DNA from 3 places in the Rhizobium sp. BK529 genome. Region 2 is predicted to be linked to each of the others. Evidence: riboswitches for the same ligand, from Rfam matches in the RefSeq annotation. Region 2 holds a riboswitch; each other region holds the start of a gene.

Region 1 (10,057 bases), on a different contig from region 2:
CAGACGCAAGCGCCGAAGAGCGCAGGCGCCCCGCCCGCTCCACAGGCACAGGTGCCCGACCGCCCCTACGATCCTGCAACCAGGGTCCGGCAAGTCGGCCCGCAATTCCTTGCTGGCGATCAGGGTAAGATCGACCTCGCCAATCCAGCGGTATCCGGTCCGCAGCCCCAACAGCAGCCATAGTCGACACCAAAACGCGCTTTTCTTCAGGTCGACGAGCGATGATGTTCGCGGAAGGCTGCCGCCAGCGTGCGCAGCGCCGCGCGCGATTTCGCATCCGTCAGCGTCGAATGCAGCACGACTTCCGAAGATGGCAGCGGTGGGAGGCCGAAGCGCTCGCCGACATCCACCGTGCCGACAGGCGCCAGGCGATGGGAGAAGGTCGAGACGGCAAGCCCTGCAGACACGGCGGCGGTCACAGCCGAAGAGCCGCCGCCAAGGAAGACCTCGATCCAGGGGATGCCGGCGGCATCGAGCGCGCGGGTGCAGATATCCCGCACCTTGCAATCGGGCGAAAGCGCCGCAAGCCGCAGCGGTTCGCCTCGGCGGTATTCGAATTGCGGCGTGGCAAACCAGCTGAAATGCTCCGGCGCCAGAACCTCGCCGTCGCGCCGATCCTCTTCCCGGCGAATGATCGCCGCATCCAGATCTCCGCGATCGAAAGCGTCGAGCAGCGCGCATGAATTGTCGAGCCGCACCTCGATCGTCAGCCCCGGATCATGCGCATTGAGGCGTGCAAGCAGCGTCGGCACTTCCGGGCCGGCGACGTGGGCCGCTATGCCCAGCCTGAAACGACGGCGCGACGAGGAAAGGGCTGCGACGGCCCGGTCATGGGCAGCGAGGAATTCCCTTGCAGCGTCGAGAAACACTGCGCCCTGCGCCGAGAGCCGCACCAGCCGCGGCGTGCGCTCGATCAGGCGGTGGCCAAGCCGCTCCTCGAGCCGCTTCAGCTTGACGCTGATTGCGCCTTGCGTGCTGTCGAGCGCGGTGGCGGCTCGGGTGAAGCTCCTGTTATCGGCAATGGCCACAAAGGCCTGAACGGAATCGACATCGAGCATGGTGAAGCCAGTCATCCAGATTTGTTATGACTGAAATACTTAATCATCCAATTCTGTAATGATCAAGTCCCGCCTATGCTGACGCAAACGGGCGGAAGGGCATGTCACCCTTTTCCGCCTCAACGTCGAAAGGCCAAAGCATGCGTCCTGTTTCTCTTCTATCCTCTCGCACACGTGGCATCGTTGCCCTGATAGCCGCCTGTCTGTCCTCCCTCATGTTCGGTCTCGAAATATCGAGCGTACCGGCGATCCTGCCGACACTGGAAAAGGTGCTGCATGCCGATTTCAGCAGCCTACAATGGATCATGAATGCCTACACAATCGCCGTCACCACGGTGCTGATGGCGGCGGGCACCATCGCCGATCGTTACGGCCGCAAGCGCGTCTTCCTGATCGGTATTGCCGCCTTCGGCCTCACCTCGCTCGTTGCCGGTCTCGCACAGAATGCCTCTCTGCTGATTGCCGCCCGCTTTCTGCAAGGCATGAGCGGTGGCGTGATGCTGATCTGCCAGGTAGCCGTCCTGTCCCATCAATTCCAGGAGGGCCGCGCTCGCAGCATAGCCTTCGGCTGGTGGGGCATCATCTTCGGCCTCGGCCTCGGCTTCGGTCCGATCATCGGTGTTGCCATTGTGGCGGCCGCTGGGTGGCAATGGGTGTTCCTCATCCATGCGGTGCTGGCTGCCGTAACCATAGCGCTCGCTCTGCCAGGCATTGAGGAATCGCGCGATCCCGGCGCAGGCCGGCTCGATATTGTCGGCATTGCCACCCTTTCGCTGTCTGTCTTCTGTCTTGCCTTCTTCATCACCCAAGGACCGGCTCTGGGCTTCGCCAGTCCCGCCGCACTCGGCATCATCGCCCTCTCCGCAGCAAGTCTCATTGCCTTCATCATTGCCGAGCGGCTGAACCCGCGGCCGATGTTCGATGCCTCGGTCTTCCGCATCCGCGCCTTCTCGGGCGCGATCATCGGGTCGGCTGCCATGAACATCAGCTTCTGGCCCTTCATGATCTACCTGCCGATCTGGTATGAAGCCGGCCTCGGTTACGGCAGTATGGCCGCCGGCATCGCATTGTTGGCCTATACGCTGCCGACGCTGGTCGTGCCGCCGCTGGCCGAACGGCTGATGCTGCGCTACCGACCTGGCATCATCATTCCTGGCGGCCTCTTTACTATCGGGCTCGGCTTCCTGCTGATGAAGTCAGGCAGTGCTGCCGCCGCGCCAAGCTGGCTGACGATGCTGCCCGGTGCTCTCTTTGCCGGCATCGGGCTTGGCTTCACCAACACTCCGGTCACCAACACGACGACCGGTGCGGTTTCCAGCGACCGCGCAGGCATGGCCTCCGGCATCGACATGAGCGCCCGGATGATCTCGCTCGCCATCAACATCGCCGTCATGGGCTTCATCCTCTACAGCGGCGTGCTCTCCAATCTGAAGAATGCCTTGCCAAACTCGATGGGTGCCGGCGAGCTGCGCCTGCTTGCCGAACGGATATCCGCCGGCAACATCGCCGCCCTGCCCGATATTCCGGCCGAGACGGTCCATGATGCGCTGGTCGCGGGCTTTGGCGGCGTCATGCTCTATGGAGCGATCGGCGTCTGGCTTCTCGCTGTTGTGAGTTTCCTTACTTTTGGCCATCGGAAGGCACCCGCCTGCGCCAGGGATTGCAGTACCCAGCCCGCCGAATGACACATACCCGCGCCGGCTCAAACCGGCGCGGCCTCGCTTTGCACCTGCCCCCAGCCGTCGTGATAAACCAGCTCTTCCAGCGCCACCCGCTGCCGCCAGCCTTTGACCGCCAGTTCCGGCTGGTCATAGAGCCGGTCGACGAAGCCGGCGCAGAGCCAAGCCACGACTTCGATATGATCGGGAATGCCGAGGATCGCCTTCAGATCGCCCTCCCTGAATATGCTGACCCAGCCGATGCCGACGCCTTCGGCACGGGCCGCAAGCCACAGGTTCTGGATAGCGCAGACGGTGGAATAGCTGTCCATCCGCGGATTATGCGTGCGCCCTAGCACCACGCTGCCGCCGCGCGTGGGATCGCAGGTGACGCAGATGCCGAGCGGTGCCTCGACGATGCCTTCGAGCTTCAACGAGCGATATGCCTGCTGTCGCTTGCCGGTAAACATCAAGGCCGCCTCCTCATTGGCCTTCGCGAAGGCATCGCGCACCCGCGCCCGGACCTCGGCGTTTTTCACCAGGATGAAATTCCACGGCTGCATGAAGCCGACCGAGGGCGCGTGGTGGGCTGCCGTCAGCAATCGCGTGACGAGATCATCCGGCAAGGGATCGGGCAGGAACTGGCTGCGCACATCGCGCCGCGTCATGATAGCGTGATAGACAGCCTCGCGTTCGGCCGCAGAAAAACTGGATGCCGGACAAACGGCATCATCAATGGGTCGCATCGTCAAATCCCCAACAACGCAACCGCCCGCCGTCCGCGCGGGTTGGGTCTATCTTGTCAGGCCGGTCTTCTGACTTGGCGTCATTCGCTTCGCCGCAGCCTTCCCGGCCTTGCGGCCAGTGGCGTCGTTGGGCGGCGGGCGTCGGCCTTACAGCGTTGGGCACGTTCCGGTCTCGCACCGGATTCCCGATTCTCCCGCTTGTGAAAGCGGGCACCTGACGGGCGATCTATGGCGCGGAAACGCCACGGCAGCAAGCGGCATGCGACATTCATTTCGTGGACAGGTTGAAAATGCTGGCCTAGAACGAAAATCAAATCCAATCGACGCCGCTGGCGCGCCGAATCCTGTCTCCTTGCATCCCGGTTGGCCTTTGTCCCGTCTAACGCCGATGATCCTTGCGGTCGCCCTGTTCATGGAACAGATGGATTCGACCGTGATTGCCACCAGCCTGCCGGCGATTGCTGCCGATATCGGCACCTCGCCGATCGCGCTGAAGCTTGCGGTAACGAGCTACCTCGTGGCGCTTGCCATCTTCATTCCGGTCAGCGGCTGGATGTCGGATCGCTTCGGCGCGCGCAACATCTTCCGCCTGGCCATCTTCGTTTTCATGGTCGGCTCCGTCGCCTGCGCCTTTTCCAATTCGATCGCCGCCTTCGTCGTTTCCCGCCTCATACAGGGTGCCGGTGGCTCGATGATGACGCCGGTCGGGCGCCTGCTGCTGGTGCGCGGCACGCCACGTCACCAGCTGGTGAATGCCATGGCATGGCTGACGATTCCGGCGCTGATCGGCCCGATCATGGGCCCGCCGATCGGCGGCTTCCTGACGACCTATTTGAGCTGGCACTGGATCTTCTGGATCAATGTGCCGATCGGCATTATCGGCATCATCCTTGTCACCCGCTTCCTCCCGGCGATCGAGCCGCGCAGCCCGAAGCCGATGGATTTTCGAGGTTTCTTCCTCTCAGGGATAGGTTTTGCCGGCTTCGTCTTTGGCGTCTCGGTCATCAGCCTGCCGGCCGTTCCCGTGGTCTACGGCTATATTACCGTCGCCGTCGGCATCGTCTCCGGTATCCTCTATTTCATCCATGCCAGGCGCACGCGGCATCCGCTGCTCGACCCCAAGATGTTCCGTTATCCGATGTTCAGGGCCTCGATCCTCGGTGCCTCGAATTTCCGCATGGGCCTCGGTGCGTTGCCCTTCCTCATGCCGTTGATGCTGCAGCTCGGCTTCGGCCTGACGCCGCTGCAATCGGGCTCGATCACCTTCATCAGCGCGCTCGGCTCGATGGGCTCGAAATTCGCAGCCATGCGCACCTACAACGCCTTTGGCTTCCGCAACGTCATCGCGCTAACGACCTTCCTGGCCGCAATCTTCCTTGGCGTGAACGGCTTTTTCACCGCCGAAACGCCGCTCCCCGTCATCATGGGCTGTCTCCTCGTCGGCGGTCTCTTGCGCTCCATGGCCTTCTCAGGCGTCAACGCCATGGCCTTCGGCGATGTGGATGATGCCGACAGCAGCCAGGCAACCGCCATCAATGCGGTAGCGCAGCGCATCTCCATGGCCATGGGCGTTGCAGTCGCCGGCACGATCCTGGAAATCTCCTCGAGCTTCCACGGCGGCAAGCTCTTGGTTTCAGATTTCCACACCGCCTTCTTCATCGTGGCGGCGATCTCCGCGCTTGCCTGCATCACCTTCCTGCGCCTGCCCGCCAATGCCGGCGAGGAGCTGACGACGCGGCGTCGCAAACATAGGCATGCGGAGCCGGAAGAGGTTCGGGAAGAGGCACAAGAAGAGGCATTGGCGGAAAGCCGCTGAAAACTTCACGGACCTGTCATTTTTCCTCACAGATTCCGCGTGACAATCTGCATCGGCATGGCTACATAGGCCGCATGTCGATTTCGTCCGTTTACGCATCGCGATTTTATTCGTACCGCTGCTCCCAGCGGATGCGGGTCTGTGCGTAACCGAAACTAACGCGACGACAACCCGAACAGCCGCTAGTCTACCTGGCGGCTTTTTTGTTCCGCACGGTATGACCAAACAGGAGAGCATACCGTGACTGATACTATTGATGATCTGCGCATCGTCGAGATCACCCCGCTGACCAAGCCTGCCGACATCATCTCGGAAATCCCGCGTGACGCCGCCGTCACCGAGACGGTGACCAGCACGCGCGATACGATCCACAATATCCTGACGGGCAAGGACGACCGCCAGCTCGTCATCATCGGCCCCTGCTCGATCCACGATCCGGCAGCCGCCCGCGAATACGCATCCCGCCTTATGGAGCAGCGACGACGCCTGTCAGGCGATCTCGAAATCGTCATGCGCGTCTATTTCGAGAAGCCCCGCACCACCGTCGGCTGGAAGGGTCTGGTGAACGACCCGCATCTCGACGGCAGCTACCGCATCGAGGAAGGTCTGCGTATCGCTCGCCGGCTGCTGCTCGACATCAACGCCATGGGCCTGCCGGCCGGCTGTGAATTCCTCGACACAATCACGCCTCAATACATCGCCGATCTCGTCAGCTACGGCGCCATCGGCGCACGCACGACCGAAAGCCAGATCCACCGCCAGCTCGCCTCGGGTCTCTCCTGCCCGATCGGCTTCAAGAACGGCACGGATGGTGGTGCGCGTGTCGCGCTCGACGCGATCATCGCCGCTTCCCAGCCGCACCATTTCCCGGCCGTCACCAAGGACGGACAGGCAGCGATTGCCTCCACCCGCGGCAACGAGGACTGCCACATCATCGTGCGCGGCGGCAAGCGCCCGAACTACGAGGCAGCCGACGTCCAGGCCGTCATCGCTGAGGCCATCAAGCTCGGTATCAACCCGCGCATGCTGATCGACGCCAGCCACGCCAATAGCGGCAAGGACCCGATGAACCAGCCGAAGGTCGTCCACGACGTCGCCGGCCAGATCGTCGCCGGCAACGACCATATCAAGGGCATGATGATCGAGAGCAACCTCGTCGCCGGCCGCCAGGATCTCGTTCCCGGCAAGCCGCTGGTCTACGGCCAGTCGATCACCGATGGCTGCATCGGTTGGGACATGTCTGTCGATGTGCTCGAGGATTTGGCAAAGGCCGTCCGCGACCGCCGCAAGGCTGCTGTTGCTGCCTGAGTCGCTGCATCAGTCGCGGCGGGCAAAGCCCGCCGCCTATTCACAAAATGGCTTGTGGAGCCGGCGGCATCGATGCAATCGTAACACCTTACGACTGAATATTTTAAGGACAAGAAACTTGATTGCCGCCCGTGCTCGTTTGCTTTTTGCCTGCTGTATAGCATCAGCTTTGGAATTCAATGCCGAGCTTGCCAACGCTGACACAGCTGATAGCCCAAGTGTTTTTAAACTCGGTAGCTCACTAGATGAGGCCCGTCGCATCTCAAGCGAGCGGGGTTGGAAGGTGAGAGTGCTTTCACCTGATCTTCCCGGTCAATGGTATGTTGATGGCGCGGAGGTCAGTCTTTTCGTTTGCGATAACAACAACAAGATCGCCAGCGTGGCGAAAACTCGAGATGGAGGCGTTGATGAGTTCGCCTCGACCGTCTTCTATTCATTCACATCAAGGTATGGTCGACCTGAGACGACCGTCGTGGCGTTTCCCCTCGGACAGACCACAGTGTCGAGTATCGATTCAAAATTCGCCCCTTCCCGAGGCGAGTCTGTATCCGTGCAGCTGCAAAGTGTCGGAGGGCACTCAAGAATTACTGTGAACCGCGCTTCTGAAACACCGTGCCCGGCGGAAAACGGATCCCACTAATCAGTGAGCTCACACCGCCCGCTCATCAAATTGCGGTGCGCCTTCTCAAGCTGTCACCGGGAAATACCGCACATAAGCGAATTCATCGCCTTCGGGCGACCAGTTCGGCACGTTGATCGTGCCCTGCCCGCCGAAGAGCTCGAACAATTCCGTCAGGTTGCCGCCATCCATATCCATCATCCTGAGACGCACATTGAGATCGCGAGGATGATCGAAAACGTCTGGGTCGTAGGAGAGGATCAGCACCTTGTCGTTGTTGGGCGACGGATGGGCGAACCAGTTGCCGTAATTGTCCGATGTCACCTGCTCAAGACCCGTGCCGTCGGGATGAATGCGCCAGATCTGCATCAGCCCGGTGCGGCTGGAGTTGAAATAGATCCACTGCCCGTCCGCCGACCAGTCCGGCCCGTCATTGCGGCCCTCGCCATGCGTCAGCCGCTTCTCCTCGCCGCCATCGACCGAGATCGTGTAGATATCGAAGACATCGTTGCGGATGCCGCAATAGGCAAGCTCGCGCCCGTCGGGCGACCAGCCGTGCCAATAGGATGGCAGGTTCTTCGTGATCAGCCGCGGCTTGCCGCCCTCGATCGGCAGGATGTAGATCGCCGACTTGCCGAACTCGGTCTTGTCGGAAATGACGATCTCCTCGCCATCGGGCGAAATGCCATGATCATTATTGCAGTTGACCGCGAAACCGGTATCGACCCGCTCCACCAAGTCGCTGCCGTCGAGACGCAGGCGATAGAGCAGCCCGTCGCCATTGATGAGCAGATAGGCGCCGTCGCGGGAAAAGTTCGGCGCCTCCACCAGCGCCTCCGTCTGCCAGACGACGCGGCTTTCGCCTCGCCTGACATTGTAGATTTCAACAGAGCTGCGCATCTCCTCCCCTCCCGGACTTTGAACCTGTCAGCGATCCCGGAACCGATTAGTGATGGGATAGCGCCGGTCGCGGCCGAAATTCTTCTTGGTGATCTTCACGCCCGGCGCCGACTGGCGGCGCTTGTATTCGGCGAGATAGAGCAGATGCTCGATGCGGTGCACCGTCTCGACATCATGGCCGCGCGCCACGATTTCTTCGACTGCCATTTCCCGCTCCACCAGGCATTCGAGAATGTCGTCCAGAATCGGATAGGGCGGCAGCGAATCCTGGTCTTTCTGGTCGGGGCGAAGCTCTGCCGACGGCGCCTTGTCGATGATGTTCTGAGGGATGACCACGCCGGAAGGACCGAGCGCATCCGGCGGCACATTCTCGTTGCGCCAGCGGGCGAGCGCATAGACCTGCATCTTGTAGAGGTCCTTGATCGGGTTGAAGCCGCCATTCATGTCGCCGTAAAGCGTGGCGTAACCGACCGACATTTCCGACTTGTTGCCTGTTGTCACCACCATCGAGCCGAACTTGTTGGAGATTGCCATCAGGATCGTGCCGCGCGCACGGCTCTGCAGGTTTTCTTCGGTAATGCCGCTGTTGGTACCCTCGAAGAGGTTCGACAATGCCGAGGAAAAGCCCGTCACCGGTCCTTCGATCGGCACGATATCGTAGCGGCAGCCGAGTGCCTTGGCACAATCGGCCGCATCTTTCAGCGAATCCTCTGATGTATAGTGGTACGGCAGCATGACCGTGCGCACCCGCTCTTCGCCGAGCGCGTCGACGGCAATCGCTGCACAGATTGCCGAATCGATACCGCCCGAAAGGCCGAGCACGACATTCTTGAAGCCGTTCTTGTTCACATAGTCGCGGAAGCCGAGCAGGCAGGCGCGGTAATCGGCCTCTTCGCTTTCCGGAATGCGTGCCATGGGCCCTTCCGAGCAATGCCAGCCATTGTCGGTGCGCTTCCAGGTGGTGACCGCAAGCGCCGTTTCGAACTGGCTGAGCTGGAAGGCGAGCGACTTGTCGGCGTTGAAGGCAAAGCTTGCGCCGTCGAAGACGAGTTCGTCCTGGCCTCCGAGCTGGGCGGCATAGATCATCGGAAGGCCGGTTTCGATCACCTGCTTCAGCACCACCTGATGGCGGATATCGACCTTACCGCGATAATAGGGCGAGCCATTCGGAACGAGCAGGATTTCCGCCCCGCTTTCGGCGAGCGTCTCGCAGACGCCGAGGTCGCCCCAGATATCTTCGCAGATCGGAATGCCGATGCGTACGCCGCGGAAATTGACAGGTCCCGGCATGGCGCCCTGGTCGAAGACGCGCTTCTCATCGAACTCACCGTAGTTCGGCAGGTCGATCTTGTCACGGACCGCGATCACCTTGCCGCCGTCGAGTACGGCGATGGAATTATAGCGGCCCGTCTCGTCCTGGCGCGGGAAGCCGATGACGATGCCCGGCCCGCCATCTGCAGTATCGGCAGCGAGGCTTTCTACCGCCTTCCAGCAGGCGCGGATGAAGGCCGGCTTTAGAACCAGATCTTCCGGTGGGTAACCGGAGATGAAAAGCTCGGTCATCATTAAAAGATGCGCGCCCTGCCGCGCGGCATCGGCACGCGCCTCGCGCACTTTAGCAAGATTTCCGGCGACATCGCCAACGGTCGGGTTCAGCTGGGCGATGGCGATGTTGAACGTATGGGAGAGAGCGTTTTCTTGTGTCATGTCATTCATTTAATCCGCCCCTTCGTGCACCGCAATAAGCCGCTTCAAAAGCCGTAGCCGGCAGCGACGAATTTTTGATGAACGGCACTGCTACCTCTGTGTTTACCTTGCGCGATGGCAATATGCATTGCAATTTGCCGCTGCGGCGAAATACTGCGCGCCACAGCGATCCATTTATGGGACAGTGCCATGTCTAATTTTCCGAATTTCGTTCATCTGCATTTCGGCAAGCCGGCAGACGAGCT
Region 2 (10,057 bases):
ATCCGAGGCCAGTGCGCTTCTCGACGTCGCGAAGCAGCTACGGGCGGAAAATTGGGCCCTGCAGAAAAAGAGGGGGATCAAGATCATCCCCTCCAATGACTTCTCGCTTTATGATCATGTGCTCGATACGGCCGTCATGGTCGGCGCCATTCCTTCGGCCTATGGCTGGAAAGGCGGGCCTGTTTCACTCGATACCTATTTTGCCATGGCGCGCGGCTCGACCGGCGATGAGGCGCATGCCGATTGCGGCCATCAGCACCATCATGGCCATGGCGCGCCAGCGCTGGAAATGACGAAGTGGTTCGACACGAACTATCACTACATGGTGCCGGAACTTGGTCCCGATCAATCCTTCGCGCTGACGGCGAACAGGCCGCTCGATGCCTTTATCGAGGCGAAGACGCTTGGTATCCACACCCGGCCGGTCATTCTCGGTCCGGTCACTTTCCTGAAACTCGCCAAGGGAACCGAGGAAGGTTTTGTGCCGATCCGCCTGTTGGAACGCCTGTTGCCAGTCTATACGCGGGTGTTGGCGGAACTGAGTGCTGCAGGTGCCGATTGGGTGGAGATCGACGAGCCATGCCTCGTGCTCGATCTTTCAAGAGAAGAACAGGAAGCACTGCAGCATGTCTACTGCGCGCTGCATGAGCTTGTGCCGAACCTGAAGATCATGCTCGCCACCTATTTCGGCGAAATCGGCGACAACCTGCCGACGGCGCTTGCATTGCCGGTTGCCGGCCTGCACGTCGATCTCGTTCGCGCTCCGCAGCAGATCGATGCCTTTCTTAAGGCGCCCGCCGACCTGACGCTGTCGCTTGGCGTCATTGACGGACGCAATATCTGGAAGGCGGACTTGGCCGCGATCCTGAAAATAATCGAGCCGCTCCTTCAGCGTTTCGGCGCGGATCGGCTGCAGATTGCGCCATCCTGCTCGCTGCTGCATGTGCCGATCGATCTGGAATTGGAAACCGGACTGGATGAGGAGCTGAAGTCGTGGCTCGCTTTCGCCACCCAGAAGCTTGGCGAACTTGCAGTGCTCGGCGACGCCAGCAAGGCTTCTGAGGTGATCGCGGCGGCCTCGCAGGCCGTTGTTTCGCGTGCTGCATCCCCCCGTGTGCATGATCGGAAAGTCAGGCAGCGGGTCGGTGCGATCGACGAGGTGATGACGAGGCGGGCCAGCGCCTTTGCTGAGCGGACCGGCCTGCAGGAGCGCAAGCTTCGCCTGCCGCTCTTCCCGACGACGACGATCGGCTCCTTCCCGCAGACGTCGGATGTGCGCAAATCTCGCTCTGCATTCAACAAAGGCATCATCAGCGAGACGGAGTATGATGCCTTTCTGAAAAAGGAGACGAAGGCTGCGATCCGCTGGCAGGAGGAAATAGGCCTCGACGTGCTCGTCCACGGCGAGTTCGAACGCAATGACATGGTGCAGTATTTCGGCGAGCAGCTTTCCGGCTTCGCCTTCACGCAACATGCCTGGGTGCAGAGCTATGGCTCGCGCTATGTTCGCCCGCCGATCATCTTCGGCGATGTTTCTCGGCCGAAACCGATGACCGTGGAGTGGTGGCGTTACGCGCAGTCGCTGACGGAAAAGCCGGTCAAGGGTATGCTGACCGGTCCAGTGACGATCCTCAACTGGTCCTTCGTGCGCGACGATCTCTCCCGTGCGGATGTCAGCCGGCAGATTGCGCTGGCGATCCTCGATGAGGTGCTCGATCTCGAAAAGGCCGGTGCGGCGATGATCCAGATCGACGAGGCCGCGCTTCGTGAAGGCCTGCCGCTGCGCAAGGCGGACTGGAATGCCTATCTCGGCTGGGCGGTCGAAAGCTTCCACCTCTGCGCGTCCGGTGTTGCCGACGAAACGCAGATCCATACGCATATGTGCTACTCGGAGTTCAACCAGATCATCGATGCCATTGCGGCGATGGATGCGGATGTGATTTCCATCGAAACCTCTCGTTCCAAGATGGAATTGCTGGAAGCTTTCCGAAGCTACAAATACCCGAACGAGATCGGTCCAGGTGTCTATGATATCCATTCGCCGCGCGTTCCCGACGTCGACGAGATGACGGAGCTTTTGACGCTGGCGCGTGAATGGCTGACGGATGGGCAGCTCTGGATCAATCCCGATTGCGGCCTGAAGACCCGCAAATGGGATGAGGTGCGCCCGGCACTCGTCAACATGGTTGCCGCTGCCAAGGCGCTTCGGGCAGCCGCACCGATTCGGCGGTAGGAAAACGGAGGGCCGACAAGACTTCGGCTCTCCTTAATCCCCAAATGGCATTAGACATGGCTTGATTAATCCACTGTTAACCATGATCGGACCTTTATCTAGTACCTGACGCAAGGGAAGGCACAACAAGCCGTTGATCGTTCCTTCTCATTGGGCTACTACATATAGCGTTCAAGGTTCTCCTGATTCGCAAGGATTAGGGGCTAAGATGGGAATACGGTGCGTTTCGCCATGACGGCGCGACAAGGCCGGAGCTGCCCCCGCAACTGTAAGCGGCGAGCAACTGTCCGATTTCAGGTCACTGAGGCATGAAGCTTTGGGAAGACTGGGGCAGGGTGCTTCGACCCGCGAGTCAGGAGACCTGCCTTGAACAAAAAGTCCACGGGCGGGGTGTCCGGAAGGTCGCGTATTATGCAGGCGGATCAAATCCACGCTTGCAGCGCTGCCCCGGAATGCCCGATGAACACTTAGGGGTTGAAGTCATGTCGAGGGCATCAAAACCGCCGCCCGCGCAGATCCTGCATGGAAGGGTGTTCGGCGTGTAAAGCGCCAACTTTATCAGATCAATATCAAACGTTGCCTCGGACGCCGCAAGGCGCCCGATCCCAGTATTGCGTCCGTAATCCATTGATATCACGAGGGACATGATGAGCGTTACCGTTTACAGCAAGCCTGCCTGCGTTCAGTGCACAGCTACCTACCGCGCCCTCGACCGTCTGGGCGTAGACTATGAAATCATCGATATTTCCGAGGATGCAGACGCGCTCGATCGCGTGCGCGGCATGGGGTACATGCAAGTCCCGGTCGTCGTTGCCGGCGAGAGCCACTGGGCGGGTTTCCGTCCCGACATGATCAGCGCACTCTCCTGAATGGAGAAGAGCGATGGGCCTGATCGTCTATTATTCCAGCCGATCTGAAAATACCCATCGTTTCGTCGAGAAACTGGGACTGCGCGCGGCGCGCATTCCCCTCGGCGCTGAAAATATCCAAATCCGCGAGCCCTACGTGCTGATCTCGCCCACCTATTGCGGGGACGGCGGCAAGGGCGCTGTGCCCAAGCAGGTGATCCGTTTCCTCAACGATGCGGATAACCGCTCCAACATCCGCGGCGTGATTGCTGCGGGAAACAGCAATTTCGGCGAGACTTACGGGCTTGCCGGCGACGTGATCTCGCGGAAGTGTCAGGTGCCGTACCTCTATCGGTTCGAGCTTCTGGGCACTGCCGAGGATGTCGCCAATGTCAAAGACGGGATGGGACGATTTTGGACACGGGAACAAATCTGACGCGGGATGCGAGTGCAAAGCCGGTAAAGGCAATGGAAGCGCTGGATTATCATGCGCTGAACGCGATGCTGAACCTCTATGACGACGAGGGCAAGATCCAGCTCGACAAGGACCGCATGGCGGCCAAGCAGTATTTCCTGCAGCATGTGAACCAGAACACGGTGTTCTTCCATAACCTCCGGGAGAAGCTCGATTATCTGGTCACGGAAGGCTATTACGAGCAGGAAGTGCTCGACCAGTATTCCTTCAATTTCATCCGCGACCTGTTCGATCAGGCCTATGCCAAGAAGTTCCGTTTCCCCACTTTCCTCGGCGCCTTCAAATATTACACCAGCTATACGCTGAAGACCTTTGACGGGAAGCGCTATCTCGAGCGCTACGAAGACCGCATCTGCATGGTGGCGTTGGCGCTTGCCAGAGGCAATGAACAGCTTGCTCGCGATCTGATGGAAGAGATTATCACCGGCCGTTTCCAGCCGGCAACGCCGACCTTTCTGAATGCCGGCAAGAAGCAGCGCGGCGAGCTCGTCTCCTGCTTTCTGCTGCGTGTCGAAGACAATATGGAATCGATCGGCCGCTCCATCAATTCGGCGCTGCAGCTTTCCAAGCGCGGCGGCGGCGTGGCGCTGTCCTTGACGAACATTCGCGAGGCGGGTGCGCCGATCAAGCAGATCGAGAACCAGTCCTCCGGCATCATCCCCGTCATGAAGCTACTTGAAGACTCGTTCTCCTATGCCAACCAGCTCGGTGCCCGGCAGGGCGCGGGTGCGGTCTATCTCAACGCCCATCACCCCGACATCATGCGATTTCTCGATACCAAGCGCGAAAATGCCGACGAGAAGATCCGCATCAAGACGCTGTCGCTCGGCGTCGTCGTGCCCGATATCACCTTTGAGCTCGCCAAGAACAACGAGGATATGTACCTCTTTTCGCCCTATGACGTGGAGCGGGTCTATGGCGTGCCCTTCACCGAGATTTCGGTGACGGAAAAGTATCGCGAGATGGTGGCGGATGCCCGCATCACCAAGAAGAAGATCAAGGCGCGCGAATTCTTCCAGGTCATTGCCGAAATCCAGTTCGAGAGCGGCTATCCCTACATCATGTTCGAAGACACGGTGAACCGGGCAAATCCGATTGCTGGCCGCATCAGTATGAGCAATCTCTGCTCGGAAATCCTGCAGGTGAGCGAGGCGAGCGAATTCAACGACGACCTTTCCTACAAGGCGATGGGCAAGGATATTTCCTGCAATCTCGGCTCGCTGAACATTGCCATGGCGATGGATTCATCAGATTTCGGCAAGACGATCGAAACCTCGATCCGCGCGCTGACGGCCGTATCCGATATGAGCCATATCTCCTCGGTACCGTCGATCGAGAAGGGCAATGACGACAGCCACGCGATTGGCCTCGGCCAAATGAACCTGCATGGTTATCTCGCCCGCGAGCGTATTCATTACGGTTCGGAAGAGGGCGTCGATTTCACCAATATCTATTTCTACACGGTCACCTATCACGCGCTGCGCGCCTCCAACCGCCTGGCGGTCGAGCGCGGTGCGAGCTTCAAGGGCTTCGAGAATTCGAAATATGCCTCGGGTGAATATTTCGACAAATATACCGAGCAGGATTGGAAGCCGGCGACCGGGAAGGTGCTGGCGCTGTTCGACGATGCCGGTATCCATATCCCCACGCAGGGAGACTGGCTCGAACTGAAGAAGGCGGTCATGGCGTCGGGTCTCTATAACCAGAACCTGCAGGCGGTGCCGCCGACCGGCTCGATCTCTTACATCAATCACTCGACCTCCTCGATCCATCCGATCGTCTCGAAGATCGAGATCCGCAAGGAAGGCAAGATCGGCCGTGTCTACTATCCGGCGCCGTTCATGACCAATGACAATCTCGATTACTACGAGGACGCCTACGAGATTGGGCCGGAAAAGATCATCGATACCTATGCGGCCGCCACCCAGCATGTCGACCAGGGCCTGTCGCTGACGCTGTTCTTCCGCGACACGGCGACGACGCGCGATATCAACCGCGCCCAGATCTATGCCTGGAAGAAGGGCATCAAGACGATCTACTACGTCCGCCTTCGTCAGATGGCGCTGTCCGGCACCGAGGTGCAGGGCTGCGTTTCGTGTACGCTCTAACCGACCGGAGATAATGATGAATATGCAATTCAAGCCGGTCAGCCGCGTGCGCGCCATCAACTGGAACCGCATCGAGGATGACAAGGATCTCGAAGTCTGGAACCGCCTCACTGGCAATTTCTGGCTGCCGGAAAAGGTGCCGCTTTCGAACGATATTCCCTCCTGGGCGACATTGACGCCGGCGGAGCAGCAATTGACGATCCGGGTTTTCACCGGGCTGACGTTGCTCGACACGATCCAGAATGGTGTCGGCGCCGTCAAACTGATGGCGGATGCGGTGACCCCGCATGAGGAAGCGGTGCTCTCCAACATCTCCTTCATGGAGGCGGTGCATGCGCGCTCCTATTCCTCGATCTTCTCGACGCTCTGCCTGACGCCCGATGTCGATGATGCCTATCGCTGGTCGGAGGAGAATGAGTTCCTGCAGCGCAAAGCCACGCTGATCATGGAGCACTACGCTTCGGGCGATCCGCTGAAGAAAAAGGCCGCGAGCGTCTTCCTCGAGAGCTTTCTCTTCTATTCCGGCTTCTATCTGCCGATGTACTGGTCGAGCCGGGCCAAGCTCACCAACACGGCCGACATGATCCGCCTCATCATCCGCGACGAGGCCGTGCACGGCTATTATATCGGCTACAAGTTTCAGCGCGGACTCGAGCGGCTCTCCGACGAGGGCCGGCAGGAGATCAAGGATTTCGCTTTCGATTTGCTGCTCGAACTCTACGACAATGAAGCGAAATATACCGAGGCGCTCTATGACGGCGTCGGGCTGACTGAAGACGTCAAGAAGTTCCTGCACTACAACGCCAACAAGGCGCTGATGAACCTTGGCTATGAGGCACTGTTTCCGGCAGACGCCTGTAAGGTCAATCCCGCGATCCTGTCTGCGCTCTCGCCCAATGCCGACGAAAACCACGACTTCTTCTCGGGTTCCGGCTCGTCCTATGTCATCGGCAAGGCGGTGGCGACCGAAGACGAAGACTGGGATTTCTAAGGTTTATCTTTACGAAGCCTCTTATCATTCGGCCCGCTATCGCCCACATTCAGCCCGATGTGTTCGTTGAATGTCGCGTAGCGGGAGTTTTTCATGAGGCCCTCTTTCGAAACGATTGATCCGGCAGGCGAAGCTGCCGAAGGCGTCTGGCCAATCCGCAGGCGCCGAATTCTCGATTGGCTGATCAACGAGACCCGCAGCGAGCGTTTCATCGACAATATCCTGGTGGAGATGTGCAAACGGCTGCTGGCAGCGGGCGTACCGGTGAACCGTTCCAGCCTGCATTTTCGCACCAATCATCCGCAGTGGATCGGCGCCCGCATCCTGTGGGTGGAAGGTATGGAAGAGGCAAAGATCAACACCTTTGCCTACGGGGTGGAAACCACGCCGCAATTCCTCAACAGCCCGGTCAATGAGATCCATAACGGCGCCAACGAGGTGCGGAAGAACCTGGACGATTTGTGGGAGGGCGACGACTATCCCTTTTACCAGGAACTGCGCGACGACGGCTATTCCGAATATATCGCCTGGCCGATCGATCATACGTTCGACAAGCGCCACGTTGTTACGTTCGCCACAAATAGGCCTGGGGGGTTTACCGGCGAACACGTGGATTTCCTGCGCGATCTGCTGCCGGCTCTCACTCTCGTCAGCGAGATCCGGCTCAAGAACATCATGGCGCGTACGCTGCTGCAGACATATGTGGGGCCGCATGCGAGCGAGCAAATCCTATCCGGCGTCATCACCCGTGGCAGCGGCTCGACCGTCGGCGCGGCAATCATGATTTGCGACCTGCGCGACTTTACGGCGATCTCCGATCTTTGGCCACGCGATGATGTTATCCATCTGCTCAACGATTATTTCGACGCTATATCCGATCCGATCGAGCGCAATGGCGGCGAGATCCTGAAATTCATGGGCGATGGCCTGCTTGCCATCTTTCCGCTGACAAAACCTTCGGCCTGTCACGATCTGCTGACGGCGATCCGTGAAGGGCAGGCGGCGATGGCGAAGCTGAATGACCAACATCAGCGTCTGGGGCGTGATCCCTTGCGTTACGGCGTGGGCGTCCACGTCGGCGACGTCATGTATGGCAATATCGGTTCGCGTCGGCGGCTGGATTTCACGGTCATCGGACCGGCGGTCAATGTTGCCTCGCGGCTCGAGAGCCTGACGAAGGAGGTCAAGCGGCCAGTGCTGCTGTCTCGCGCTTTCGTCGAGATGGCAACCTGCACGGAAGAGATGGATAATCTTGGCATGTTCCCGTTGCGCGGGCTTGGAGAGCCGGTGGAAGTCTTCGCGTTTCGCGAGACGCCGATAGACGGTCGTGACGCGGCTTAGGTCACCGGGAAATTGATCTGCGGTGGCAGGAGCAGGCCCTGGTTTTCCGCCGCCGGATTATTGATACGCTGAAGAAGCATGTGACCGAGATGTTCCCCCGCCTCGACCAGATCCTCGTAAATGGTTTCGATCTTCGGCTGCAGGTGGGTCAGGAGACGTGATGTTTCCTTGGCGACAATATCGTAGTCCTCGGCCAGGACGAAGCCAGTATCGCTCATGGCGGTGACGAGTGCCAGCGCGGAAACTTCGCCCGGGCAGACAAAGCCGTCGGGAACATCGGGTGCGGCGGCACGTGCGCGGAAGAAATCCCTGAGTTCATTGGCCGGTGAATCGAGTGTGACCGCTTCCGTTATTTCGTAGGCGACACCGGCCTCGCGCACGGCAGTCATGAAGCCATGGAGAATGTGCTGGCTGAAGGTCAGCCGCCTCGGCGGCATGACGACCGTGACTTTCTTCCTGCCCTTGGCGATCAGGCGCCGCGTGGCCTCATAGGCAAAGGCATAATTGTCATAATCGACATAAGGATGCGGCGTGGAAAACTCTGTACGGCCATGCGATACGAAGGGAAATCCCACTTCCTGCAGCATCCGCACCCGCGCATCGAATGGTTCGGTCCGTGTGAAGATCAGGCCGTCGGCGAAATTGTTGCGGACGATATATTCCGCCGCTTCGAGATCCGTCGTCGACAGGAAGTTCGGGGCGACAACGAGGTGATAGGAGGTTTCCTTCAGCACCTTGGCGATGCCGTACATGATGGCGGTGCCGAAGCCGACGACTTCCTGATGCGGATCGAGCAAGATGCTGATGACATTGGTGCGGCCCGTCTTCAGGCGCTGAGCGGCACGGTCCGGCAGGTAGCCGATCTCTCGGGCGATGCGATGGACGCGTTCCCGAGTCTCGACCGATATTTGCGGCGCGTCGCTGAGCGCACGCGAAACCGTCGTTACCGCAAGTCCGGTCAAAGTTGCGATGGTGCGTAATGTCGGCTTGCCGCGTTTTTGCGCGCCATCCGGATTTTCAACGCGTTGCAATTGGGACGATTCGGTCACTGAGGACATTCCGTGCTGGATCGCGGCTACCATAACACGATGAAACCGGCATGCAATCGATCAATGCAAACGATTTAAATTTTTACAACTTCTTAGGCAATCTGAGAAATCGCAACAAAATCAACCGTTATAGAGTAAATCATATTTTTCTCGGGAGTCGAGTAAGGGCTTGACGCGACACCGTTTATAACGTTTTAAATTGTTAACCGCACTGGGAGGTGCGGTGTGGTGTTTGATCGCCTTTGCGGCGGGAGACATCGGGGCGGCTGAGGAGGGTCTCGCCGCCACTCACGAACGGGAGGATATTCATGCGCAAGTTTTTGAGCTCGGCAGCTCTTGCTGTCGTGATGATGGCTGGTTTCGGCAGTGCCCATGCGGCCGACGTCAAGGAAGTTCAGATGCTTCACTGGTGGACGTCGGGCGGTGAAGCCGCAGCGCTCAATGTGCTGAAGCAGGACCTTGCCAAAGAAGGTTTTGCTTGGAAGGACGTGCCGGTGGCCGGCGGCGGCGGTGATGCTGCCATGACGGCGCTGAAGGCAATGGTTGCGGCCGGCACCTATCCGACCGCTTCGCAGATGCTCGGTTACACGGTGCTCGACTACGCTCAGGCAGGCGTCATGGGCGACCTGACCGAGACGGCGAAGAAGGAAGGCTGGGACAAGGCCGTTCCGGCAGCACTGCAGAAATTTTCCGTCTATGACGGCAAGTGGGTCGCAGCCCCCGTCAACGTTCACTCCGTCAACTGGCTGTGGATCAATAAGTCCGTCATGGACAAGATCGGCGGCAAGCAGCCGAAGACCTTCGACGACCTGATCGCGCTGCTCGACAAGGCAAAGGCAGCCGGCGTCACCCCGCTCGCACTCGGCGGTCAGAACTGGCAGGAAGCCACGATGTTCGACTCCATCGTGTTATCGACCGGCGGCCCGGAATTCTACAAGAAGGCCATGAACGACCTCGACGAGGACTCCCTGAAGTCCGACACGATGAAGAAGTCGTTCGATAACCTCGCCAA
Region 3 (10,057 bases), on a different contig from region 2:
GCCCGCGCGTCGGCGCCCCCGATGGACCGGGCGGCACAAAACGGCCATCGAGGCCACGCAGCAGGCTGGCGATTTCGGCCGGGCCGCAGGCAAGGATGGAGGGCTTGAGGCGGCCTTCGATTTCATCGAGCACGCATCTGGTTCGGGACCAGAGGGTTGGGCAGGCGAGTTCACCGGAAACCAGTTTTGCTGCGAGCAGCTCGATGCGCTCTACCGTGTCGCCGTTCGTGCGCCAGGGGGCATCAATGATATCTGCGAGGATAGCCGGGCGTGGGCCAATCCAGGGGGCAGCCATGTCGCAATTGAGAGGGTCAAAAGAAGACCCCTCCCCAACCCCTCCCCACAGGTGGGAGGGGCTTGCTGGGCGCACCGTTGCGCCGTCGGCTTTGATCTCGGCGACGGCCGTAAGCTCAACGGTAAGTCCCTCCCCCTTGTGGGGAGGGGTTGGGGAGGGTTTTTTCAACACATCCCCCGCAATCGCCCGCTGCAAACTCGCATCCCCACCCTCGCCAAGCCCGCGCGGCACGCGGGCCAGCGCCACGGTGAGATCCGTCAACAACCGCCCCTCTGGCGACACTCCGAATACATGCAGCCCATCACGGATCTGCATTTCCTTGAGATCGCAAAGATAGGCATCAAGCTTCTTCAGCGCCTCGCCTTCGGCCTCGCCCTGGGCAATCCCCGCATCCCGATCCAGCCCGATATCGGTAACAAGCTCCAGGATCTGCCGGGACAGCAATCGGATGCGCCTGGGATCGCCGCCGGAAGCCTCGTAATATTCATCGACCAGCGCCTCCAGATCCTTGAGCGGCCCATAGCTTTCGGCCCGCGTCAGCGGCGGCGTCAAATGATCGATGATGACGGCAGCGGTACGGCGCTTGGCCTGCGTGCCCTCGCCCGGATCGTTGACAATGAAGGGATAAAGATGCGGCAACGGCCCTAGAATGGCCTCCGGATAGCAGGCTTCCGACAGTGCCAGCGCCTTGCCCGGCAGCCATTCCAGATTGCCATGCTTGCCCATGTGAATGACGGCATCGGCACTGAACTCCCGGCGGAGAAAAGCGTAGAAGGCGAAATAGCCGTGCGGCGGCACGAGATCGGGCGAGTGATAGCTTTCCTTGGGATCGATATTATAGCCCCGCGCCGGCTGGATACCGACGAGCAAGCCGCCGAACCGGGCAAAGGACAGCGCGAAACTGCCCTCGCGCACATAAGGATCGGCCTCGGGATCGCCCCAGCGGGCCGTCACCTCATCCTGAATCTTAACGGGAAGAGAGGCGAAGAAGCGCTTGTATCGACTCAAGGAAAGCGTCTCGCGCACCACCTTGCCTTCGAAACCGGAATTGGTCGGCCCCGCCATCAGATGCCGCATCAGGTGATCGCCATCGGCGGGAATATCGGCGACCGAATAACCGGCCTTCTCCATCGCCCGCATCACCTCGATCGTCCCGGCGGGCGTATCGAGCCCGACGCCATTGCCGAGCCGTCCGTCACGATTCGGGTAATTTGCTATGACGAGCGCGATGCGGCGCTCCGCTGTCACTTTCCGCCGCAGCCGTGCCCAGTTGGCGGCAAGTGCGGCCACGTATGTCATGCGCCCGGCATCCGGTTCGCTGGAAACAATATTGGTTTCAACCGCAGCATCGTAACGCGCCGCCGCCTTGAAAGAGACGGCGCGCGATAGCACGCGGCCATCCACCTCCGGCAGCGCGACATTCATGCCGAGATCGCGGGCCGAGAGCCCTTGGGACGAGGCAGCCCACGCATCTCGCGACGAAGCGGAAAAGATCGCCTGCAGCACGATGGCGTCATTCGCCTCCAGCACGGTCGGTTCGCGATCGGCGCCGGGTGCGGAAACGGCAAAGCCTGTCGTGTTGATGACGATATCTGGCTTGAGTTCGGCGAAGATGGATTCGAGGATGCCTTTGGAGACCGGGTCCTTGAGGCTGTAGGCGAAGACCGGCAGCGGGCGCAGGCCTTGCGCCTGCAAGGCTTCGATTAGGGCTTCGACAGGGCGGGTTTCGCCGCTTTGGACAAGGGCACGATAGAAAGCGATGGCGACGACTGGGGGTTCAAACCCCTCCTCCGCTACCATACCCCCCTCTGCCCTGCCGGACATCTCCCCCACAAGGGGGGAGATCGAATCGTGGAGGGCTTCTCCCCAAACAACCGACGTAGGGCGATGGTCCTGCCGCTTGCCGATCTCCCCCCTTGTGGGGGAGATGTCCGGCAGGACAGAGGGGGGTGCCACGCTTTCACTGGCTACGGAATAAACGCCCGAAACAAGCCGCCGCCACTCCTCAACTCCGACAAGCCCCCGCCCCGGCCACCATATTCCGGCTTTCATCAGCGGCGCGGCCGGTGCGGGCTTCTCCGCTCCCGAGAGCATCGCTGCCGCATAGGCCAGAAAGCCCCGCGCATTGGCGTCCCCGCCCTCGATCAGGTATCTCCAGAGCGCGTTGAGATCGTCGAGCGCCACATTGGAAAACGGTGTCAAGCCCGCATCCGGCTTGGCATCGCCCGGCAGCACCGCAATCAGCGCCCCATTGCGTGCCGCAACCGCATGCAGTGCCTCCAGCGCATAGTGAAAATAGCTCGCCCCGCCGAGCGCCCGCACGATGATCAGCTTCGCATGCCGCGCGGTCCGCTCCGCATAGGTGTCGACCGACATTGGATGCTTCAGGCTCATCAGGCTCGCAAGCCGGAGCGTAAGCCCCGTCGCTCCGCCGGCATGAGCCGCGGCAATCGACGCGAGTTCGGTGTCGGCAGCCGACAGGAACAGGATGTCGCCCGGCGACTGGCCGAGGTCGATCGCCTCTTCCCCGTCGCTGATCGTTCCCTGCTGGGCGAGAAGCAGATGCATTCGATGTCCTCAGATGAGCGCCTCGATCGCCTTGCGCATCGCGTCCTGATCCATCTCGTGCAGACCGATGACGACGAGGCGCGTGTTGCGCGCTTCGCCCGGGGCCCAGGCGCGGTCGAAATACTGGTCGATGCGGGCACCCACGGCCTGCAGCTGCAGGCGCATGGGCTTGCCCGAAACGTCGATGAAGCCTTTCAAGCGCAGCACGTCGTGTTCGGCAATGATACCCTTCAGCTTCTCGACGAAACCGGCGGTATCCGAGACAGCGCCAAGCTCGATGACGAAACTGTCGAATTCATCGTGGTCGTGCGGCTCGCCATCCTCATGCTCCAGCTCGTGATGGGATTTGCGGTTGACGATATCCTCTTCCGTGCCGATACCGAGGCCGAGCAGCACGCTTGCCGGCACCTCGCCGTTCCTGGCTTCGATCATCACGGGCTTGCGGGCAATGCGCGAGGCGACTTCGCTCTTCACGCGGCCGAGGCCGTCGGCGTCGATGAGATCGGTCTTGTTGAGCACGATCAGATCGGCACAGGTCAGCTGATCCTCGAAGAGCTCCTCGATCGGGCTTTCGTGATCGAGCGATTCATCCTCGACACGGCGCGCATCGACGGCATCGTGATCGTCGGCAAAACGGCCGGCGGCAACAGCCGCGCTATCGACCACCGTGATGACGCCGTCGACGGTGACTTCGCTTCTGATATCCGGCCAGTTGAAGGCGGCGACCAGCGGCTGCGGCAAAGCGAGGCCCGACGTTTCGATGACGATATGGTCGGGGCGTTGGTCGCGCTCCAGAAGCTTGGTCATGGTCGGAATGAAATCGTCGGCGACCGTGCAGCAGATGCAGCCATTGGTGAGCTCGATAATGTCGTCCTCGGTGCAGTTCTCCGCGCCGCAGCCCTTCAGCACGTCGCCATCGACGCCGAGATCGCCGAACTCATTGATGATGAGCGCGATCTTCTTGCCGCCGGCATTGGTGAGCAGGTTGCGGATCATGGTCGTCTTGCCGGCGCCGAGAAAGCCGGTGATGACGGTTGCGGGAATCTTCTGCTGCATGGAACTAACCCTTCATTTTCAGCGGCAGACCCGCTGCGATAAAATAAACATCTGTGGCCGAAGCCGCGATCATCTGGTGCAATCGGCCGGCATGGTCGCGAAACTCCCGCGCCATGCGATTGTCAGGCACGATGCCGAGCCCGACTTCATTGGAAACGATGACGAGCTGTGCCCTTGCCGTGGGAAGAAATGCGGCAAGCGCGGCAGACTGGGCGGCGATATCGCGCCCGTCCATCATCAGATTGGTAAGCCATAAAGTCAGGCAATCGACGAGGATTGCCCTGCCCTCTGCATCGATGGCCGCAAGGCGCTCGGCGAGATCGAGCGGCTCTTCATGCGTAGTCCAGGACGGGCCGCGATCGGCCTTGTGCTTGATGATGCGTGCCTGCATCTCTTCGTCCCAGGCGCGACCGGTGGCAATGTAATGGCGCTCGAGGCCACCTGTGGTGATGAGGTTTTCGGCGAAACGGGATTTGCCGGAGCGTGCGCCGCCGAGGATGAAGGTGACGGTCATAACGACACCGACCGTTGAGGATGGGCACGGCCTTCCCCACACCCCTCATTCCTGTGCTTGTCACAGGAATCCAGCCTGCCCAAGTCCTTGGGCGGGAGAGACTCATTCTGCGATAGCGCTGATTCATTCACGGCGCAGACGCGCGGTGGCTGTATTCCTGCAAGCACAGGAACGAGGGGGGAGAAAACAACACGTCCCGAGGTCCCCTCATCCGGCCCTTCGGGCCACCTTCTACCCGCGGGGGAGAAGGGGAAACCCATGCGCACCACACGACGCAGTGCCGAACCATATCCTTCAGCCAAGACAACCTCCGTGCTGGCAGCGGGCAAATGCCCAATTTGGGCTTGATGCCCGGCACAGATGGCAGGTCTCCTGGCTCGCAGTTATCGGCCGCGACCGGGGCGACCTGATGCGGTCGCCCCTGATCGTGCCAGCGGATCTGCCTCGCCTTCCCGGCTGCGTCTCGTGAAAAGGCGGACGATTCGTAGAAATAGAGGCGTCCTGCCTCGGCTGATCACGATGCATTTCCAGTGGCTTTTCCGGCACTTGCCCGCTCTGCCCGCCTGCACCACGCAGGCTGTCAGCTTAACGGCCCAAATGCCGGCCGGAAGACCCTGACTGCTCTACAGTCGCGGGGTCGGCTGTGATGAAGGCGCCCGGCTTGGGTCCGCCCCGTCACATTCCCTTTTCATCCGGAAGGCGTAAGGCCGATCCGGAACCATCCATTATGTGGTTTCATGGTTAGGCGCGTGCAACCCCCATGTCAATTGCCGTGCAACGAGCCAAAGCCGTTCATCTCGACTTACACTACCAAGATTATCGTGTTTATTCAAAAACTTACGTCATAAAAACTTTACTGCTCGGCCGGTATTTTGCCGCAATTGGCAAGCATGCGGATGCCGCCCGTCACCTTGACCGTTCCTCCTGCCGCCTAGTTCTCCTATGATGCTCTCCCGAATGGATATCCGCCGCTTCCGGCCCCTCACCACCATTTTCGATTTGGGGCGTCTGCGTGCCCTCGTAAGACAAAGCGAAATGGGCTTGGTCTTTGCTGGCGCGCTGGTTGGCATCGCTGCAGGACTGGCGGTCAGCGCCATGAGTTTTATCTCCGAGGAGATGCACAAGCTGATCTTCGGGATCGCGACCGAGACCCGGCTCAGCGCTTCGCAGATCGACAATCAGTTTCTGCTGATGACGGCGCCTTTCGCAGGCGGCATCCTGCTTGGCCTCTTGATCTTCATTCTCGCCAAGTGGCGCAAGAAGCCGATGGTCGACCCGATCGAGGCCAATGCGCTGCATGGCGGCCGCTTGTCGCTGACCGACAGCATCCTCGTGGCCGTCCAGAACGTCGTCTCCAACGGCTTCGGCGCCTCCGTCGGTCTCGAAGCCGGCTATACGCAGCTTGCCGCCGGCATCGCCTCGAAATTCGGACTGAAGCTGCAGCTTCGCCGAGCGGATCTTCGCATTCTCGTCGGCTGCGGTGCGGCCGGCGCCATCGCCGCCGCCTTCAATGCGCCCCTGACCGGCGCCTTCTACGCGTTCGAACTCATCATCGGCACCTATGCCATCGTCTCGCTGACGCCGGTCGTCGTCGCAGCCCTCGTCGCCACGCTGGTTGCCCGCCTGCTGGCCGGCAGCGATTTCGTCATCGATGTCGGCAGTTTCGGCGCTGTCCAGCCGGCCGATTACGTGCCGGCGATCGCCCTTGGCGCCTTCTGCGCCGGCATTGGTATCCTCCTCATGCAGGGCGTCGCCTTCGTCGAGGAACTGGCGCGCAAGAGCTCCGTCCCGCTGCCCTTCCGCCCGGCGCTTGGTGGCATCGTCGTCGGCCTGCTGGCGCTGATTTCACCGCAGGTTCTGGCCGCCGGCCATGGCGCGCTGCATCTGAACCTCGCTAATGAAGTGACGATCCCCGCGCTCGTCGGCCTGTTCCTTTTGAAATCGATCGCGTCCGCCGTCTCGATCGGCTCCGGCTTCAGAGGCGGCCTCTTCTTCGCCTCGCTCTTCATGGGCGCCCTGCTCGGCAAGCTCTTTGCTTATTCGGCCCCCTATTTCGCCGATGCGACGCTGACGCCGGTCATCTACGCTGTCGTCGGCATGAGCTCGCTCGCCGTTGCCGTCATCGGGGGACCGCTGACCATGACCTTCCTGGCGCTGGAGATCACCGGCGACTTTCCGATCACCGCCTTGGTGCTCGCGGCTGTGATCACGTCATCGCTCGTGGTGCGCACCACATTCGGCTACTCCTTCGCCACATGGCGCTTCCACCTGCGGGGTGAGAGCATTCGCAGCGCCCATGATGTCGGCTGGATCAGAAACCTGACCGTCGACAAGCTGATGCGCGCCGATGTGAAGACGGCCAAAAAAAGCATGACGCTCGACGACTTCAAGGCGGCCTACCCGATCGGGTCGACGCAGCGCGTCATCCTCGTTGACGACAGCGACAAATATGCGGGTCTCGTGCTCGTCCCGGAAATCTACGCCAATCCCACCAGTTCGCAGGACGAAGCCCAGAACCTTGCTGATTTCATCCGCTACAAAAACGACTTCCTGCAGCCGCAGATGAATGCCAAGCAAGCGGCCGCGATTTTCGACAAGACCGAAAGCGAAGCGCTCGCAGTCGTCAACAATCTGATCGAGCGCAAGGTGATCGGCCAGCTCAGCGAAAGCCACACGCTGCGTCGCTACAGCGAAGAGCTCGACCGCCGCCGCCGCGAAGTTTCGGGGGAAATCTAGTCGCCGAGGAGGCCGGCAAGAAAACGCTCATCGAGGGCGTGTTCCAGCTCGCCAGCAACCTCGTCCAGTGCCTGATCGACGCTTTGGCGATAATTCGCCCGCTCCCCCGAAAGCCCGAAGCTTTCCAGAAGCCTGGCCCGATAGGCATCCGAACCGAACAGCCCGTGCAGATAGGTGCCCATGATACGCCCGTCCGCCGAAACCGCCCCATCAGGCAGGCCATCGACAATAACCGCCGGGCGCTCGCAATCCGTGCCTCGTGTGATGCCGAGGTGGATCTGATAACCCGAGAGCGGCACCTCATACTGGCAAGAGCGTGCGCTGCTGTTACGCACGGTCTTTTCCGGCGCCATCTCTGTATCGACATCGAGCAGGCCAAGCCCTTCGATATCAGTTACCGCCCCTTCGATGCCTAGCGGATCGCGCACCCTTTGGCCGAGCATCTGGTAGCCGCCGCAAATGCCGATCACCCGGCCGCCGCGCCTGACATGCGCGGCAAGGTCACGATCCCATCCCTGCGCCCTGAGATCACTGAGATCCGATATCGTCGATTTCGAGCCTGGCAGGATGATGAGCCCGGCATCGCCTGGCAGCCGCTCGCCTGATCGCACGAAGACGAGTTCGATATCAGGCTCGGTGCGCAACGGATCGAGATCGTCGAAGTTGGCAATGCGGGGCAGAACAGGCACGGCGATCTTCAGCGCGCCAGCTGGTCCTTTTGCAAGCCGCTCCAACACAACGGAATCCTCAGCCGGCAGCCGCCCAGCCGCCTTCAGCCAGGGCACGACGCCGAAGCAGGGCCAGCCGGTAAACGCCCTGATCGACGCGATCCCGTCGTCGAACAGGCTCACATCGCCGCGGAACTTGTTGATGATATAGCCTGATATCATCCGCCGGTCCTCTTCCGTCAGGATCGCATGGGTGCCGACGAGCGAAGCGATCACCCCGCCGCGGTCGATATCCCCCACGAGTACGACCGGCACGTTCACGCGCGTCGCAAAGCCCATATTGGCGATATCGCCGGCCCGGAGATTGATCTCGGCCGGCGATCCCGCCCCTTCGACGATGACGAGGTCGGCATCTTCCGACACCCTGGCGAAACTCTCCAGCACGGAAGAGAGGAGCTGCGGCTTCAGCCGCTGATAATCGCGCCCCTTCGCCTGCCCGAAGACTCTGCCCTGCACGATGATCTGGCTGCCATTCTCCGACTGCGGTTTCAGCAGCACCGGGTTCATATGCACCGAGGAAGGTGTCCGCGCGGCCAGCGACTGCAGCCACTGCGCCCGGCCGATCTCGCCGCCGTCGTCGGAAACTGCCGCGTTGTTCGACATGTTCTGCGGCTTGAAGGGGCGCACTTTCAGCCCGCGATTGGCAGCCAGCCGGCAAAGGCCCGCCACCAACACCGTCTTGCCGACATCCGAGCCGGTTCCCTGCAGCATGATGGCTCTGGTCATTGAGGTCTATCCGTGAAGCGTTTCCCGCAGGCCTACAATGAGCGTTGCGGACCGGTCAACAGAGAGCCAGAAATGCGAAAACCGCGATCAGGCCATAAGCCCAACGCGGTTTGCCATAAAACGCTGACGCCCTCACCATTACGCGATGAAGCTCGCTTTCTCCGGGACGCTCTACCTGATCCGGAGAAGCAGCGGTTGTCCCCCGCCGCGTCACAAGTGATAACGGCACATTCTTACTGGATGGTTATTGAACGCCCGCCTTAACGCGAATTTCGACCTTTTTTGCACTTTTTCTAATTTCTCTCATTTGAAACCGCTTTCAGCTCATCCCGAGGGGCGCATCTGCCTCCGTCGCGTATAGGGTCGCACCGCCATGGATGCCGGCATAAATTCTTCGGATTCAATAATTTAGTGACTGAGGGAAGACAGAAAAGGGAGTTGATTTCTTATCGTAAATCCTTAGGCTTGCTCATAATCAACCATCGATAGAAATGGCCAGCGACGAGCCGCCGGAAAACCAGACGAACGGCGCCGCAGACAGGAAGGCCCGCCGAGCATGTTCCGGCCGGGCGATGGGCACCTGAAGCGGCGGAGAGATTTGTCGGCTAATTGCCCCCGGTGCATGCACGTTCGATCCTATAAAATTTCGGGGACTTATAATGAAGACATTTTTCACGTCGCTCATCCTTGCCGTCTGTCTTTATGCGGGAACTGGTGAGGCGCAGGCTGCCGAATGCGGCAAGGTCTCGATTGCCGAAATGAGATGGGGCTCCGCGGGCATTGCCGCGAGCTTCGACAAGTTCATCCTCGAGAAAGGCTACGGCTGCTCGGTCTCGATCGTCGACGGTGACACGCTGCCGACTTTCGCCTCCATGAATGGCACGGGCACCCCCGATATCGCCTCGGAATTCTGGACAAAGGCCGTCCAGCCGCAGCTCGATACCGCCATCAAGGAGGGCCGGCTGGTAGAGGGCGCCGAAATCCTTGCCGACGGGGCGATCGAAGGCTGGTACATTCCCAAATTCATCGCCGATGCCAATCCCGATATCGGCTCGGTACAAGATGCACTGAAGCATCCGGAACTTTTTCCCGATATCGACGATCCCTCACACGCCGTCGTCCATAATTGTCCGGGATCCTGGGCCTGCGAGATCTCGACCCGCAACCTCTTCAAGGCACTCAATGCCGGCAAGCTGGGGTTTGCGCTGGTCGACAGCCGCACCCCCGACGATTTTAACGATTCAATTGCCCGCGCCTTCGACAACAAGGTTGGCTGGCTCGGCTATTACTGGTCGCCAACAGCAGTCATCGGCAAGTATGACTTGAAGAAACTCGGTTTCGGCGTGCCGCATGACCAGGCCGAATGGGACGCCTGCACCTCTGTTCGCGGTTGCGCCAATCCCAAGGTGAACGCCTATCCGGTGTCGCAGGCCT

The links. Region 2 has a riboswitch for cobalamin ahead of nrdH (glutaredoxin-like protein NrdH). Riboswitches for the same ligand answer to the same signal wherever they lie in the genome.
Region 1: it holds a riboswitch for cobalamin, as region 2 does, so the genes downstream of both, bluB (5,6-dimethylbenzimidazole synthase) here and nrdH (glutaredoxin-like protein NrdH) in region 2, are expected to answer to the same signal.
Region 3: it holds a riboswitch for cobalamin, as region 2 does, so the genes downstream of both, cobU (bifunctional adenosylcobinamide kinase/adenosylcobinamide-phosphate guanylyltransferase) here and nrdH (glutaredoxin-like protein NrdH) in region 2, are expected to answer to the same signal.

The regions. Positions count from the first base shown of each region.
Region 1 is NZ_JACIAU010000001.1:1,335,347-1,345,403, reverse strand. It holds gene FHX08_RS06875 (DUF2865 domain-containing protein) at 1-183, shown strand, start outside; gene FHX08_RS06870 (LysR substrate-binding domain-containing protein) at 207-1,073, opposite strand; gene FHX08_RS06865 (MFS transporter) at 1,199-2,743, shown strand; gene bluB (5,6-dimethylbenzimidazole synthase) at 2,761-3,462, opposite strand; cobalamin riboswitch at 3,504-3,695, opposite strand; gene FHX08_RS06855 (MFS transporter) at 3,851-5,278, shown strand; gene FHX08_RS06850 (3-deoxy-7-phosphoheptulonate synthase) at 5,519-6,586, shown strand; gene FHX08_RS06845 (hypothetical protein) at 6,705-7,226, shown strand; gene FHX08_RS06840 (TolB family protein) at 7,272-8,105, opposite strand; gene FHX08_RS06835 (NAD+ synthase) at 8,133-9,812, opposite strand; gene FHX08_RS06830 (hypothetical protein) at 9,857-10,003, opposite strand; gene FHX08_RS06825 (DUF1003 domain-containing protein) at 10,002-10,057, shown strand, end outside.
Region 2 is NZ_JACIAU010000006.1:33,502-43,558, forward strand. It holds gene metE (5-methyltetrahydropteroyltriglutamate--homocysteine S-methyltransferase) at 1-2,233, shown strand, start outside; cobalamin riboswitch at 2,391-2,617, shown strand; gene nrdH (glutaredoxin-like protein NrdH) at 2,881-3,102, shown strand; gene nrdI (class Ib ribonucleoside-diphosphate reductase assembly flavoprotein NrdI) at 3,116-3,517, shown strand; gene nrdE (class 1b ribonucleoside-diphosphate reductase subunit alpha) at 3,496-5,664, shown strand; gene nrdF (class 1b ribonucleoside-diphosphate reductase subunit beta) at 5,681-6,655, shown strand; gene FHX08_RS27750 (adenylate/guanylate cyclase domain-containing protein) at 6,749-7,996, shown strand; gene FHX08_RS27755 (LacI family transcriptional regulator) at 7,993-9,045, opposite strand; gene FHX08_RS27760 (ABC transporter substrate-binding protein) at 9,354-10,057, shown strand, end outside.
Region 3 is NZ_JACIAU010000001.1:735,520-745,576, reverse strand. It holds gene cobN (cobaltochelatase subunit CobN) at 1-2,863, opposite strand, end outside; gene cobW (cobalamin biosynthesis protein CobW) at 2,873-3,919, opposite strand; gene cobU (bifunctional adenosylcobinamide kinase/adenosylcobinamide-phosphate guanylyltransferase) at 3,924-4,433, opposite strand; cobalamin riboswitch at 4,778-5,171, opposite strand; gene FHX08_RS03610 (chloride channel protein) at 5,379-7,169, shown strand; gene FHX08_RS03605 (cobyric acid synthase) at 7,166-8,623, opposite strand; gene FHX08_RS03600 (glycine betaine ABC transporter substrate-binding protein) at 9,283-10,057, shown strand, end outside.